Regions from separate parts of the Streptomyces sp. NPDC090127 genome, predicted to be linked through region 1. Evidence: riboswitches for the same ligand, from Rfam matches in the RefSeq annotation. Region 1 holds a riboswitch; the other holds the start of a gene.

Region 1 (7,174 bases):
CCCTCGGTTCCCCCACCGCCGTCCGCGAGGCGCGAACCCCCGCCCTGCGGTCGGCCCAGGGGCCACTGAGCCCCGAGCTGCCCCTGCCCGTGCACGTCCTCGACGTACGGGACCAGGTCGTCGACGTACGGGACCAGGTCACCCCGCCCGGGCAGGCCCCGCGCACGCGGCTGGCCGGCTGGCGCTTCCTGATCCGGGGCACCGACCGGGCGGTGGCCGCCGCCGACACCATGCTCACACCCGACGGCTGGGCCTTCTCGCACTTCTTCGAAGGCCCTTACGTCTCCGCCACCGAACGCGCCCTGCTCCAGGCCGAGGCGCTGCCCACGACCTACCAGCCGAGGCTGCTGTCCGTACCGGAGTTGTACATGCTGACGCTCTGGCTGCACGGTGACACGGAGGCCGACGGGGCGTCGTCCACGCCCGATCCGGCCGACCTGCTCATCCCACTCGCCCCGGCGCCGCCCGGTATCGCGGCGAACCAGCCGCATCTGGTCGCCGACCTGCTGCCGGTCCTCACCATGCGGCTGGCTCCTCCGCCGCTCTTCGGCACCCCGGCGCCGGCCTGAACCACCCCTGAGGAGTGCCCGTCCCGCCCCGCGGCCGGCCCGGCCGCGGGGCGCTCTCATGCCCGTGCGCGAGCCGCACACCTGCCCGAGCGGAAGGCCGCCCGGGCGCCGAACGCCCCCGTCGAACGCCCCTCCCCGTACGGGCTAGCCCACCCGGGCTATTCCGAACCACCCGAAGAGACTGCCCAGTTGAGCTGAACCGCCCGCGCGGGTGATACGTCTTCATGCAGTAGGAAGAGCTGCCGCGAAATACCTGCGGATCGCCGTCCGTAGGGGAAGACTGGACCAACCGAACCGATGACGGGGGGCGGCCATGAGCACCGAACCGAGCCGCAGGACGACACGCACTCTCACCACGACGCAGCGAAAGAACCCATCCATGTGCCAGCACCAACCTGCCTGTCCCACCGCCGACTCCGCCGACCGGGAGGCGGCCCGCATGCGGGCGCACCACCCGGAGCAGGGCTGGAGCCTGCTGTGCAACGGAGTCCTGCTCTTCGAGGACACCGGTGAACTGCTGCCGGACGGCCAGATCATCGCCCCGCACCGCCCGCTGACGACGGGCCGCGTGACGACCGCCGCCTGACGCCACAGGACGGCATGTCGCGCACGACGCGTACGAGGGAACCGCAAGGGCCGGCCCGGAGAGACTCTCCGAACCGGCCCTGACTCATGTCGTGCGGCGCGCCGTCCTAGTGGTCGTACTCGTCCATGGGCGGGCAGGAGCAGACGAGGTTACGGTCGCCGAAGGCACCGTCGATCCGGCGGACCGGCGGCCAGTACTTGTCCGCCGCCGAGACGCCGGCCGGGAAGACCGCCTCGTCGCGGGTGTACGAGTGGTTCCACTCGCCGCCCAGCGCCGCGGCCGTGTGCGGGGCGTTGGCCAGCGGGTTGTCCCCGGCCGGCCACTCGCCCGACGCGACCTTGTCGATCTCGCCGCGGATGGCGATCATCGTGTCGCAGAACCGGTCGAGCTCGGTGAGGTCCTCGGACTCGGTCGGCTCGATCATCAGCGTGCCGGCCACCGGGAAGGACATGGTCGGCGCGTGGAAGCCGTAGTCGATCAGGCGCTTGGCGATGTCGTCGACGCTGACGCCGGTCGCCTTGGACAGCGGGCGCAGGTCGACGATGCACTCGTGGGCGACGAGCCCGGCCGGACCGGTGTAGAGCACCGGGTAGTGCGGCTCCAGGCGCTTGGCGATGTAGTTCGCCGCGAGGACGGCCACCTGCGTGGCGCGCTTGAGCCCCTCGCCACCCATCAGCCGCACGTACGACCACGAGATCGGCAGGATGCCGGCCGAGCCCCACGGGGCGGCCGAGATCGGACCGACGCCCGTCTCCGGGCCGGCGGTCGGCTGGAGCGGGTGGTTCGGCAGGTACGGGGCGAGGTGCGCGCGCACACCGACCGGGCCGACACCGGGGCCACCGCCGCCGTGCGGGATGCAGAAGGTCTTGTGCAGGTTCAGGTGCGAGACGTCGCCGCCGAACTTGCCCGGCTTGGCGAGCCCGACCAGCGCGTTGAGGTTGGCACCGTCGACGTACACCTGGCCGCCGGCCTCGTGCACCTCGGCGCAGATGTCGGCGACGTGCTCCTCGAACACCCCGTGCGTGGACGGGTAGGTGATCATCAGCACGGACAGCTCGTCGCGGTACTGCTCGATCTTGGCGCGCAGGTCCGCGACGTCGATCTCGCCGTCGTCGGCGGTCTTGACGACCACGACCTTCATGCCGGCCATGACGGCGGAGGCGGCGTTGGTGCCGTGCGCGGAGGACGGGATGAGGCAGACGGTGCGCTGCTCGTCGCCGTTGGCGCGGTGGTAGGCGCGGACGGCCAGCAGACCCGCGAGCTCGCCCTGCGAACCGGCGTTGGGCTGGATCGACACCTTGTCGTAGCCGGTGACCTCGGCGAGACGCTCCTCCAGCTCGGTGATGAGCGTGACGTAGCCCTGGGCCTGCTCGATCGGGGCGAAGGGGTGGATCTGGCCGAACTCGGGCCAGGTCACCGGCTCCATCTCGGTGGTCGCGTTCAGCTTCATGGTGCAGGAGCCGAGCGGGATCATGCCGCGGTCGAGCGCGTAGTCGCGGTCGGCGAGCTTGCGCAGGTAGCGCAGCATCGACGTCTCGGAGCGGTGCGCGTGGAAGACCGGGTGGGTGAGGTACGCGTCGGAGCGCAGCAGCCCGGCGGGCAGGGCGTCCTCGACGGCGGCGTCCAGGTCCTCGATGTCGGCGTCGACGCCGAAGGCGGCCCAGACGGCGGCGACCTGCGCGCGGCCGGTGGTCTCGTCGCAGGAGGCCGAGACGTGGTCGGCGTCGACGAGGTGGAGGTTGACGCCGGCCTCGCGGGCGGCGGCGACGGCCTCGGCGGCCTTGCCGGGCACGCGGACGGTGACCGTGTCGAAGAAGTCGCCGTGGACGACCTCGACGCCACCCTCGGTGAGGCCGGCGGCCAGGACGGAGGCGTAGCGGTGGACGCGCTGGGCGATCTGCTTCAGCCCGTCCGGGCCGTGGTAGACGGCGTACATGCCGGCCATGACGGCGAGCAGCACCTGCGCGGTGCAGATGTTGCTGGTGGCCTTCTCCCGGCGGATGTGCTGCTCGCGGGTCTGCAGCGCCAGGCGGTAGGCCCGGTTGCCGTCGGCGTCGACGGAGACTCCGACGAGGCGGCCGGGCAGCGAGCGCGCGTGCTTGTCCTGGACGGCCATGTAGCCGGCGTGCGGTCCGCCGAAGCCCATGGGGACACCGAACCTCTGCGTCGTTCCCACGGCGATGTCCGCGCCGAGCGAGCCCGGGGAGGCCAGCAGGGTGAGGGCGAGCAGGTCGGCGGCGACGGTGACGACGGCGCCGAGCTCGTGGGCCGCGTCGATGAGCGGCTTGATGTCGCGGACGGCGCCGGAGGCGCCGGGGTACTGCAGGAGCACGCCGAAGACACCGCGCTCGGCGATCTCGGCCGGGATGCCGTCGCTGAGGTCGGCGACGACGACCTCGACACCGGTCGGCTCGGCGCGGGTCTCGATGACGGCGATGGTCTGCGGCAGGGCGTCGGCGTCGATGAGGAAGACACCGTTCTTGACCTTGCCGACCCGGCGGGCGAGCGCCATGGCCTCGGCGGCAGCGGTGCCCTCGTCGAGGAGGGAGGCGCCGGAGGTGGGCAGACCGGTGAGGTCGGCGACCATGGTCTGGAAGTTCAGCAGAGCCTCGAGGCGCCCCTGCGAGATCTCGGGCTGGTACGGCGTGTAGGCCGTGTACCAGGCCGGATTCTCCGTGACGTTCCGCAGGATGACCGGCGGGGTGAACGTCCCGTAGTACCCGAGCCCGATCATCGGGGCGAGGACCTGGTTGCGGTCGGCGAGCTCACGCAGCTCGGCCAGGACCTCGGCCTCGGTACGGGCGGCGGGCAGACCGAGGGCCTCGGCGTTCTTGATCACGTCCGGCACGGCGGCGGCCGTGAGCTCGTCGAGGGAGCCGTAGCCGACCTGCGCGAGCATCTTGGCCCGTGCTTCGGCGTCGGGCCCGATGTGCCGCTGCTCGAACGGGATGCCCTGTTCGAGCTCGGAGAGCGAAATGCGGTGGGCGGTCATGTACGGAGGCCTCCTGGTCGTCACGACCTGCGAGGGGCACCACGGCGCGGGTGCCCGGACGGCCTCCCCCTCTGTCATGTCAACCTGAGAGTTTCACCGGCACGCCAAAGGCACGCCGGTTTTCACCGTCGGTGAGAGCGGACGCCGTCGGACCTCCGCTCTGCTTTCCAGAGTGACCTCGTCCATGCGGTACGTGGGCCTGAGAGATTCCGGGGAGGATTTGCTCCTTCGGCGCCTCCGAAAGGTTTCTCCGGAGGACTCTCCCGCACGGGGTCGACAGCCACAGCCAGCCTACCAGCGCGGTTCCGGGTCGCATCGCTCAAGTGGCCGACATCCCAGATGTGCACTTTCGTAGTCCTTGTAGAGCAGTTGCGACCAGTTGGAGGGACCGTGCAGACCGACATCGATCCGCGCAGCCTGATCGGCCGCAAGGCGTTCGACCGCAACGGACACAAGATCGGCACCGTGGACGAGGTGTACCTGGACGACGCGACGGGCGTCCCCGAGTGGGCGGCGGTCCGTACGGGCCTCTTCGGCCGGGACGCGTTCGTCCCCCTGGAACCGAGCGAGCTGGTCGAGGGCGGTCTCCACATCCCGTACGAACGCGCCCTGATCAAGGACGCCCCGGACTTCGGCGTGGGCCGCCACCTCTCTCCTGAACAGGAACTCCAGCTCTACCGCCACTACAGCCTGGCCCTCCCCCCGCCCCCGCCCCCGGACCACGACTTCGGCCGCCTGGCAGGCCAGGAGGACAAGTAACACCGAACCCGCCCCTCCCCAGAGGCACTCCCCCAGAACAACACGTGGGAGCCCCGGCCACGCCACCGCAGTCGCAGTAGCAGTCGCAGTCGCAGTCGCGGTCGCGGTCGCCGACGAACAGCACGGCCCACAGGAAGACCCGCACCCCTGCCCTGCCACCCGCACGGGCGGTGCGGGTGGGAACACCAGCCCGGCCGCAGGCCGGGCGCACCCCTGTCAGGCGACCGCCGCCGCCCCCTCCCCGCCGCCCACCAGCGGCAGCGCCTCCCCCGCCGCCAGTTCCGGATCGTCGACGAGAAACGTCCGCACCCTCCCCGGTGCCGACCCCGGTTCCTCGAAGCGCACGGTGACCCGCCCCACCCCGCTGCCCTGCACCCACCCGGCCCCGTACACGGCATGCCGTACGTCGTTCCCAGGGGCCCATCTCCGCTCGACGGCAACCGGCTCCTCCGCCCCTGTGACGACCTCCGCCACGGGCGCCTCCTCAACCGAGGCCGACGAGTCTCCGGAGGCGCCGGAGCCACCGGAGGCACCCGAGGCTCCCGAGCCACCGGAGGCACCGGACGCGCCCGCCCCCTCCATTCCCGCCGCCTGCGCGAACAGGTCCTCCTGGGTGTAGTCCGCCAGCCCGCTCACCCCGACCCCCAGCAACCGCACCCCGCCGGTCGTGTCCACTCCCTCCAGCAGCCGCCCCGCCGCCTCCCGCACCACCAGGGGATCGTCCGTGGGCCCCCGCAGCGTCTCCGAGCGCGTCAGCGTCGAGAAGTCGAAGCGCCGCACCTTCAGCACGATCGTCCGCCCCGAGTGCCCCGAGGCCCGCAGCCGCCCCACGCACCGCTCGGCGAGCCGTTCCACCTCGGCCCGGATCCGTACCCGGTCGTGCAAATCCACGTCGAAGGTGTCCTCGACCGACACCGACTTCGCGTCCCTCTCGGCCACCACGGGCCGATCGTCGTACCCCTGGGCCATCCGGTACAGCGAGGCCCCGTGCGCACGCCCCAGCAGCCGCACAAGCTCGTCCTCGCCCGCTTCCGCGAGGTCCGACACCGTCGTCATCCCGGCCCGCCGCAGATGCTCCCCCGTGGCCGGCCCGACGCCCGGGAGGATCCGTACGGACTTCGGACCGAGGAGTTCCCGCTCGGTCCCCGGCTCTATGAGCACCAGACCGTCCGGCTTCGCCTCCTCGGATGCGATCTTGGCGAGCATCTTCGACCCCGCGAGCCCCACCGACCCCGCCAGCCCCGTGGTGGCGAGGATGTCCCTGCGCAGCCGCTCACCGGCCTCCCGCGCGGTCCCGCTGTCGTCGGCCACTCCCCCGGCCTCCAGGTCCACGAAGGCCTCGTCCAGGCTCAGAGGCTCCACCAGCGGTGAGAGGCGGCCGAGGAGCTCCATGACCTGCTCGCTGATCGACCGGTAGAAGGCGAAGCGCGGCACGAGGTAGGCCGCGTTCGGCGCGAGCCGCCGCGCCTGCGCCATGGGCATCGCGGAGTGCACCCCGAATCGCCGTGCCTCGTACGACGCCGTCGCCACGACCCCACGGGGGCCCAGCCCCCCGACCACCACCGGTTTTCCGCGCAGACTGGGCTTCGCCGCCTGCTCGGCGGCGGCGAAGAAGGCATCCATGTCGAGATGCAGGATCGTCGGCGCGGCTCTCACATCTCCGATGCTGCCCTACGCCACTGACAATCGGCGGTCGCCGCGGACACGTCGTCCGCCGTGCCGGAACGGCACCCCCAAGGCTGCCGGCCCGAAGGCCCCCGGCCCGAAGACCACAGCCGAGGACCACCGGCCGAACACCACCGGCCCGAAAGCCCGGCCCCGCGCTCAGACCGCCCGGTCGCGCCGCCGTCGCGCGAGCTCGTCGCCCGGGTTGTGTCCGACGAGCGTCTCGCCGGTGTCGATCCGCTCCCCGTGCAGCTGCGACAGCGCCGCCTCCACGTCCCGCCAGACCACGCCCACGGCGATGCCGAAGACTCCCTGACCGCCCTGGAGGAGGTCCACGACCTCGTCCGGCGAGGAGCACTCGTACACCGTCGCCCCGTCGCTCATCAGGGTCATCCGCTCCAGGTCGCGGAAGCCACGGGCCCGCAGGTGCTGGACGGCGGCCCGGATGTTCTGCAGGGCGACCCCGGTGTCCAGGAAACGCTTGACGATCTTGAGGACGACGACGTCACGGAAGCTGTAGAGACGCTGCGTCCCGGAGCCGTAAGCCGGCCGCACGCTCGGTTCGACGAGCCCGGTGCGTGCCCAGTAGTCCAATTGGCGGTA
Region 2 (7,174 bases), on a different contig from region 1:
GGCGTGCCCTGCCAGAGCAGCATCCAGACGCTGCCGTCGGCGAGGGCGTGCAGCAGCTGCTCGTACGCGTCGTAGCGCCCGGGTGCCACCTGGCGCAGCATGTGCTCGACCTGTCCGGCCGCAGCCGTGCCTGACGCGCTCACCCTGGTTCCCGCCCCTCTTCCGTCCACCGCACCAGCTTAATTACCGGGAGGCCCGCTGATAGAAGGGGCGCACCCGCTCCTGCATCCAGTCGCCGACCGGGTCCTGTGCCACGTCGAGCAGGATGAGGTTGACCGGCCAGGCCACCTCGACCCGGCCGAGGGCGCGGCCCAGCGCGTCCAGCGGGGCGTTCCGGTCGACGCCGTCCCAGGTCACGAGCTCGACGCCGATGAAGAGGGCCGGTTCGGTGCCCTCGACGCTGGCGAGGGCGCGGCGGGCGGAGAGGACGACGCCGGTGGCGTCGAACTCGGCGGCGGCGACGGTCAGGAAGTCGACCGGGTCGTCCTGCCAGTCGGGCTCGAAGAGCCGGACCCGGCCGCCGCTCGCGGGGCCGTCCAGCGGGGTGCGGCCGACCCGGCAGAGCTCGGCGACGGCCGGCGGGGGCAGGGGGGCGCCGACCGTGCCGCCGGGGTTCACGGCGATGCCGAGCTGCGGGGGCAGACCGCGGGCGAAGTCACGGGCGGGGGCGACGGTGAAGGACATGTGGCTGCCGACGCAGGCCATGAACTGCTGCTCGGAGCTGAAGACGGGGACGTACGGCAGCCCGTCGATCTCCAGCGTGGGCAGGTCGAGGTCCCGGCTCTCGGGGCTGCCGCCGTTGGGCAGCGGCACCCAGACGGGGCTCCGGCCGAGGACCTCGACGAGGCGGCCTCCGGCGGAGGGGTTGCCGAGCGAGGCCGCCAGGACCTCCTCGAGCTCGTTTCCCGGCCACGTCACGTCCACGGTTTCCGATTCCCCTGTCTCGCGGGCCCTGGTCACGGCAGCCTGGTCAGGCGCCCTCGGGGCAGAACCCTAACGCCGCCCCGAGGCCCCCGTGGCCAAAAGGGCTCAGTGGACGGATCGGAAGGCGATCGTCCGCAGAGCCCCGGCGGCGTCCCGGTCGAGCAGGGTCGCCGAGGCGCAGCCGCGGGGCAGACGGCCGGACTCCACCGAGCCGAGGAGCCGGCCGACGGCCCGGCGGTGGCGCGCGAAGGCGTACCCGGAGACGCCCCGGCCGCGCTCGCGCTGGCCCGCGCGGGCGGCGTCGGGGGTGACGTCGAGCAGGATCAGGTGCAGGGCGGTGCCCCGGCGGCGGGCCTCGCGGGCCAGCCAGTTCCGCACCCAGGACTGGGTGCCGCAGTCGTGGACGACGACGCTCCGCCCGGAGCGCAGCGCGCGCCGCAGCCCGGCGTAGTGGGCGAGCCGGGCCAGCGGGCGGTAGACCGCGTACGGCAGGAGGGCGGGGAGCCTGGTCTCCCAGCGCTCACGGGCGTCCTGGGAGTCGATGCCGAGGCCCTGGGCGGCGCGGCGCATCAGCGTCGACTTGCCGCTTCCGGGCAGCCCGGAGACCACCACGAGGTCCCCCGCGGTGAAGGCGAGCGTCCGGGGGCCGCGGCCGCCGCGCTCGCGCAGGTCCCGCAGCAGGGGCGCGGCGGTGCGACGCCGCCGGGTCCGGGCGCGGGCGCGCGGAGCCGGTATCCCCGTGCCCGTGGCATAGGCCCCGCTGTGCTGGATCGTCATGGTCTCTTCCCCCTGTCGGGTCCCGAGGACCCCTTCCCCACAAAGTGTAAAGAAGGGGTAATCAGTCACAAGCGATTTGCCGATCGGACCCCGCGTGCAATGATGTGCGCGCCAAGCGCACACAACCTCATACCGGCCGCTCGAATCCGCGCGGGAGAGTCCCGGAACCACCACGGTGGGCCCCGGGCGCCGAAGGAGCAAGACCCTCCCTTGAATCTCTCAGGCCCCGTACCGCGTGGATGAGGCAGATCTGAAAAGCGGGACGCCGTGTGGCGTTCCCACCCAAGGTGCAAGCCGATCTCTCGGTGACGAGATGCTCTCGGTGAACCTCTCAGGTTCCATGACAGATGGGGAGGACGTCCTCGCCCGTCATGTTTTCCGCCCTTGGGATCCGGGAGCCACCCATGAGCACGTCTGCCCCCCGTCTGACCGCCCTCGATGCGCTGCATCGCTCCCTGGGCGCGACCATGACCGACTTCGCCGGCTGGGACATGCCGCTGCGCTACGGCAGCGAGCGCGACGAGCACAACGCCGTCCGCACGAAGGCGGGCCTCTTCGACCTCTCCCACATGGGTGAGATCACCGTCACCGGTCCGCAGGCCGTCGAGCTGCTCGACTTCGCGCTGGTGGGCAACATCTCCACGGTGGGCGTGGGCCGCGCGCGCTACACGCACATCTGCCAGGAGGACGGCGGCATCCTCGACGACCTGATCGTCTACCGGCTCGGCGACACCGAGGCCGGGTCTCCTCACTACCTGGTCGTCGCCAACGCCTCCAACGCGCAGACCGTCCTCGACGCGCTGACCGCGCGGGCCGCCGGCTTCGACGCCGAGGTGCGCGACGACCGTGACGCGTACGCCCTGCTCGCCGTCCAGGGCCCGGAGTCCCCCGGCATCCTGAAGGCGCTGACCGACGCCGACCTGGACGGTCTGAAGTACTACGCCGGCCTCCCGGGCACGGTCGCCGGGGTCCCCGCGCTGATCGCCCGTACCGGCTACACCGGCGAGGACGGCTTCGAGCTGTTCCTGAAGCCGGAGCACGCCGAGGGTGTCTGGAAGGCGCTGACCGAGGCGGGCGCCCCGGTCGGGCTGATCCCCTGCGGCCTCTCCTGCCGTGACACGCTCCGCCTGGAGGCGGGCATGCCGCTGTACGGGCACGAGCTGACGACCTCGCTCACCCCGTTCGACGCGGGGCTCGGCCGGGTCGTGAAGTTCGAGAAGACGACCAACGAGGGCCGCTTCGTCGGGCGTGAGGCGCTGGAGAAGGCCGCCGAGCGTGCCGAGACCGCCCCGCCGCGCAAGCTCGTCGGCCTGGTCGCCGAGGGCCGCCGCGTCCCGCGCGCCGGCATGGCGGTCGTCGCCGACGGCCAGGTCGTCGGCGAGGTCACCTCCGGCGCGCCGTCGCCCACGCTCGGAAAGCCGATCGCGATGGCATACGTGGACGCGGCGCACGCCGAGCCCGGCACGCAGGGTGTAGGTGTGGACATCCGCGGCACCCACGAGCCGTACGAGGTCGTGGCGCTGCCCTTCTACAAGCGCCAGAAGTGACGTTTCCCACCCCTTCACGTCTCACCTCGCGTCTCATCCCGTAAGACCCGCGTACACCAGCACTCCCCCGATCCAGGAGAATCACGACATGAGCAACCCCCAGCAGCTTCGCTACAGCAAGGAGCACGAGTGGCTGTCGGACGTCGTCGACGGCGTCGCGACGGTCGGCATCACGGAGCACGCGGCGAACGCCCTCGGTGACGTCGTCTTCGTGCAGCTCCCGGAGGTCGGTGACACGGTGACCGCGGGCGAGTCCTGTGGCGAGCTGGAGTCCACCAAGTCCGTCAGCGACCTGTACGCGCCCGTGACCGGCGAGATCGTCGAGGCCAACCAGGACGTCGTGGACGACCCCTCCCTGGTGAACTCCGCCCCGTTCGAGGGTGGCTGGCTGTTCAAGGTGCGCATCACGGACGAGCCGGGCGACCTGCTCTCCGCCGACGAGTACACCGCCTTCACCGCCGGCTAACCGAGACCCCGTAGGGATCGATTCATGTCGCTTCTGAACACCCCTCTCCACGAGCTGGACCCCGACGTCGCCGCCGCCGTCGACGCCGAGCTCCACCGCCAGCAGTCCACCCTCGAGATGATCGCCTCGGAGAACTTCGCTCCGGTCGCGGTCATGGAGGCCCAGGGCTCGGTCCTCACCAACAAGTACGCCGAGGGCTACCCGGGCCGCCGCTACTACGGCGGCTGCGAGCACGTCGACGTGGCCGAGCAGATCGCCATCGACCGGATCAAGGACCTGTTCGGCGCCGAGTACGCCAACGTCCAGCCGCACTCCGGCGCCTCCGCGAACCAGGCCGCGCTCTTCGCGATCGCCCAGCCCGGCGACACGATCCTGGGCCTGGACCTGGCGCACGGCGGTCACCTGACCCACGGCATGCGCCTGAACTTCTCCGGCAAGCAGTTCAACGTGGTCGCGTACCACGTGGACGAGGCCGGTCTGGTCGACATGGCCGAGGTCGAGCGCCTCGCCAAGGAGCACCGCCCCAAGGTCATCATCGCGGGCTGGTCCGCCTACCCGCGTCAGCTGGACTTCGCCGAGTTCCGCCGGATCGCCGACGAGGTCGAGGCGTACCTGTGGGTCGACATGGCCCACTTCGCGGGCCTGGTCGCGGCCGGTCTGCACCCGAACCCGGTCGAGCACGCGGACGTGGTCACCTCGACCACGCACAAGACGCTCGGCGGCCCGCGCGGCGGCATCATCCTCGCGAAGAAGGAGTTCGCGAAGAAGCTGAACTCCTCGGTCTTCCCCGGTTTCCAGGGCGGCCCGCTGGAGCACGTGATCGCGGCCAAGGCCGTCTCCTTCAAGATCGCGGCCTCCGAGGAGTTCAAGGAGCGCCAGCAGCGCACGCTGGACGGCGCCCGGATCCTGGCCGAGCGCCTGGTCCAGGACGACGTCACCGCGCACGGCGTCTCGGTCCTGTCCGGCGGCACGGACGTGCACCTGGTCCTGGTGGACCTGCGCAACTCCGAGCTGGACGGCCAGCAGGCCGAGGACCGGCTGCACGAGGTCGGCATCACGGTCAACCGGAACGCGATCCCGAACGACCCGCGTCCCCCGATGGTCACCTCGGGTCTGCGCATCGGTACGCCGGCGCTGGCCACCCGCGGTTTCTCCACCGAGGACTTCGCCGAGGTCGCCGACGTCATCGCGGAGACCCTGAAGCCCGGCTTCGACGCCGACGCCCTGAAGGCCCGGGTCGTCGCGCTGGCCGAGAAGCACCCGCTGTACCCCGGCCTGAAGTAATTTCGTACGCTTTAGTTCCAGGTTCTGTTCGTACGAAAGCTCCGGGGCACCGCGCACACTGGACAGTGAGCGCGGTGCCCCACCCCCTTTTCCCGCTCAGCTCTGCACCACCCCGGCAGACAACGGCGTCAGCCCCCCACAAGGAGTTCTCCGTGGCCATCTCGGTCTTCGACCTGTTCTCGATCGGCATCGGCCCGTCCAGCTCCCACACCGTGGGCCCGATGCGCGCGGCCCGGATGTTCGCCCGCCGCCTGAAGAACGAGGGGCTGCTCGCCCACACCGCGTCGATACGGGCCGAGTTGTACGGCTCGCTCGGCGCGACCGGCCACGGCCACGGCACGCCGAAGGCCGTCCTGCTCGGCCTGGAGGGCGACTCCCCGCGCACGGTCGACGTCGAGGCGGCGGACGACAAGGTCGAGCGGATCAAGGCGAGCGGCCGGATCAACCTGCTCGGCGCGCACGAGATCCCCTTCGACTTCGACGAGGACCTGATCCTGCACCGCCGCAAGGCGCTGCCGTACCACGCCAACGGCATGACGATCTTCGCGTACGACGCGGCGGGCGCGCTGGTGCTGGAGAAGACGTACTACTCGGTCGGCGGCGGCTTCGTCGTGGACGAGGACGCCGTCCAGGGCGAGAACCCGATCGTTCCGGACGACACGGTCCTGAAGTACCCCTTCCGGACGGGCGACGAGCTGCTCCGTCTCGCGAAGGAGACCGGTCTGTCGATCTCCGCGATGATGATGGAGAACGAGAAGGCCTGGCGTACCGAGGACGAGATCCGCACGGGCCTGCTGGAGATCTGGCGGGTCATGCAGGCCTGCGTCTCGCGCGGCCTGTCCCGTGAGGGCATCCTGCCCGGCGGCCTGAAGGTCCGCCGCCGCGCCGCGAACACCGCCCGCAAGCTGCGCTCCGAGGGCGAGCCCGCGGCGCTGGCGATGGAGTGGATCACGCTCTACGCGATGGCCGTGAACGAGGAGAACGCGGCGGGCGGCCGCGTGGTCACCGCGCCGACGAACGGCGCGGCGGGCATCATCCCGGCGGTCCTGCACTACTACATGAACTTCGTGCCGGGCGCCGACGACGAGGGCGTGGTCCGCTTCCTGCTGGCGGCGGGCGCGGTCGGCATGCTCTTCAAGGAGAACGCCTCGATCTCCGGCGCCGAGGTCGGCTGCCAGGGCGAGGTCGGCTCGGCCTGCTCGATGGCGGCCGGCGCCCTCGCCGAGGTCATGGGCGGAAGCCCGGAACAGGTGGAGAACGCGGCCGAGATCGGCATGGAACACAACCTGGGCCTGACCTGCGACCCGGTCGGCGGCCTGGTCCAGATCCCGTGCATCGAGCGCAACGGCATGGCGGCGGTCAAGGCGGTCACGGCGGCGAAGATGGCCCTGCGCGGCGACGGCAGCCACCTGGTCTCGCTGGACAAGGTCATCAAGACGATGAAGGAGACCGGCGCGGACATGTCGGTCAAGTACAAGGAGACGGCGCGCGGCGGTCTCGCGGTGAACATCATCGAGTGCTGAGGCGGTAGGCCCTGACCAGCGCGTTTCGTTCCTTCGGCGCTGTCAGGGCCTTTCCTGCTTACGCGGCGGAAAGTCCCTGGGACAGACGTGAAGGTGTCCTTCGGGCACAGCGGATCGAACAACTGTGACCTCAGCCGTTCGGCAAGTCTGGCGTCACCGAGCCCGTCGGTGAATGGCTCCATGTCCCGGGAGCCCAGAGCGGGAACGTACAGCCATCGCTCGGGATCGTCCGCCCCCTCGTCCTCAAACCAAGTCTCCGGCTCGTCCGTGAACACCAGCCAATCGGGTCCGTCTGTCCACAGGTCGACCGGAATCGGGCACAGGAGGGGTATCCGCGCCTTCCGTGACCGTTCGCAGCCGGTGCGCAGAGCGCCGCGTTGCGGACCCCCCGCCCAGGAGACGCGGCGTCTCGCGGTGAACATCATCGAGGGCAGAGGACGCGCGGGCGCCTCGGTTCGTGGTCCGGTGCGGCGGGGTCCGGGCGGGCGGCTCGTCGTGTGCGTACGCACAAAGGACTCGCCGCCCGTCCCGTCACGGAGGGGTCAGGCCGCCTTGCTGAGGTGCGCCCAGAACTCGTCCCAGGACAGCTTGCCGTCGTTGTCGGCGTCCCGCTGGTTGATGAGCGCCTCGGCGACCGTCTCGGTGACGTTGAA

The links. Region 1 has a riboswitch for glycine ahead of gcvP (aminomethyl-transferring glycine dehydrogenase). Riboswitches for the same ligand answer to the same signal wherever they lie in the genome.
Region 2: it holds a riboswitch for glycine, as region 1 does, so the genes downstream of both, gcvT (glycine cleavage system aminomethyltransferase GcvT) here and gcvP (aminomethyl-transferring glycine dehydrogenase) in region 1, are expected to answer to the same signal.

Annotation. Positions count from the first base shown of each region.
Region 1 covers NZ_JBIVDE010000003.1:1,018,632-1,025,805, forward strand. The annotation lists gene ACIPPS_RS15470 (hypothetical protein) at 1-569, shown strand, start outside; gene ACIPPS_RS15475 (DUF5999 family protein) at 949-1,155, shown strand; gene gcvP (aminomethyl-transferring glycine dehydrogenase) at 1,262-4,147, opposite strand; glycine riboswitch at 4,325-4,423, opposite strand; gene ACIPPS_RS15485 (PRC-barrel domain-containing protein) at 4,538-4,906, shown strand; gene ACIPPS_RS15490 (DNA polymerase IV) at 5,123-6,562, opposite strand; gene ACIPPS_RS15495 (MerR family transcriptional regulator) at 6,731-7,174, opposite strand, start outside.
Region 2 covers NZ_JBIVDE010000001.1:274,074-281,247, forward strand. The annotation lists gene ACIPPS_RS01180 (enhanced serine sensitivity protein SseB C-terminal domain-containing protein) at 1-143, opposite strand, end outside; gene ACIPPS_RS01185 (enhanced serine sensitivity protein SseB) at 184-924, opposite strand; gene ACIPPS_RS01190 (AAA family ATPase) at 1,030-1,701, opposite strand; glycine riboswitch at 1,843-1,945, shown strand; gene gcvT (glycine cleavage system aminomethyltransferase GcvT) at 2,106-3,248, shown strand; gene gcvH (glycine cleavage system protein GcvH) at 3,337-3,714, shown strand; gene glyA (serine hydroxymethyltransferase) at 3,739-4,998, shown strand; gene ACIPPS_RS01210 (L-serine ammonia-lyase) at 5,151-6,521, shown strand; gene ACIPPS_RS01215 (EF-hand domain-containing protein) at 7,064-7,174, opposite strand, start outside.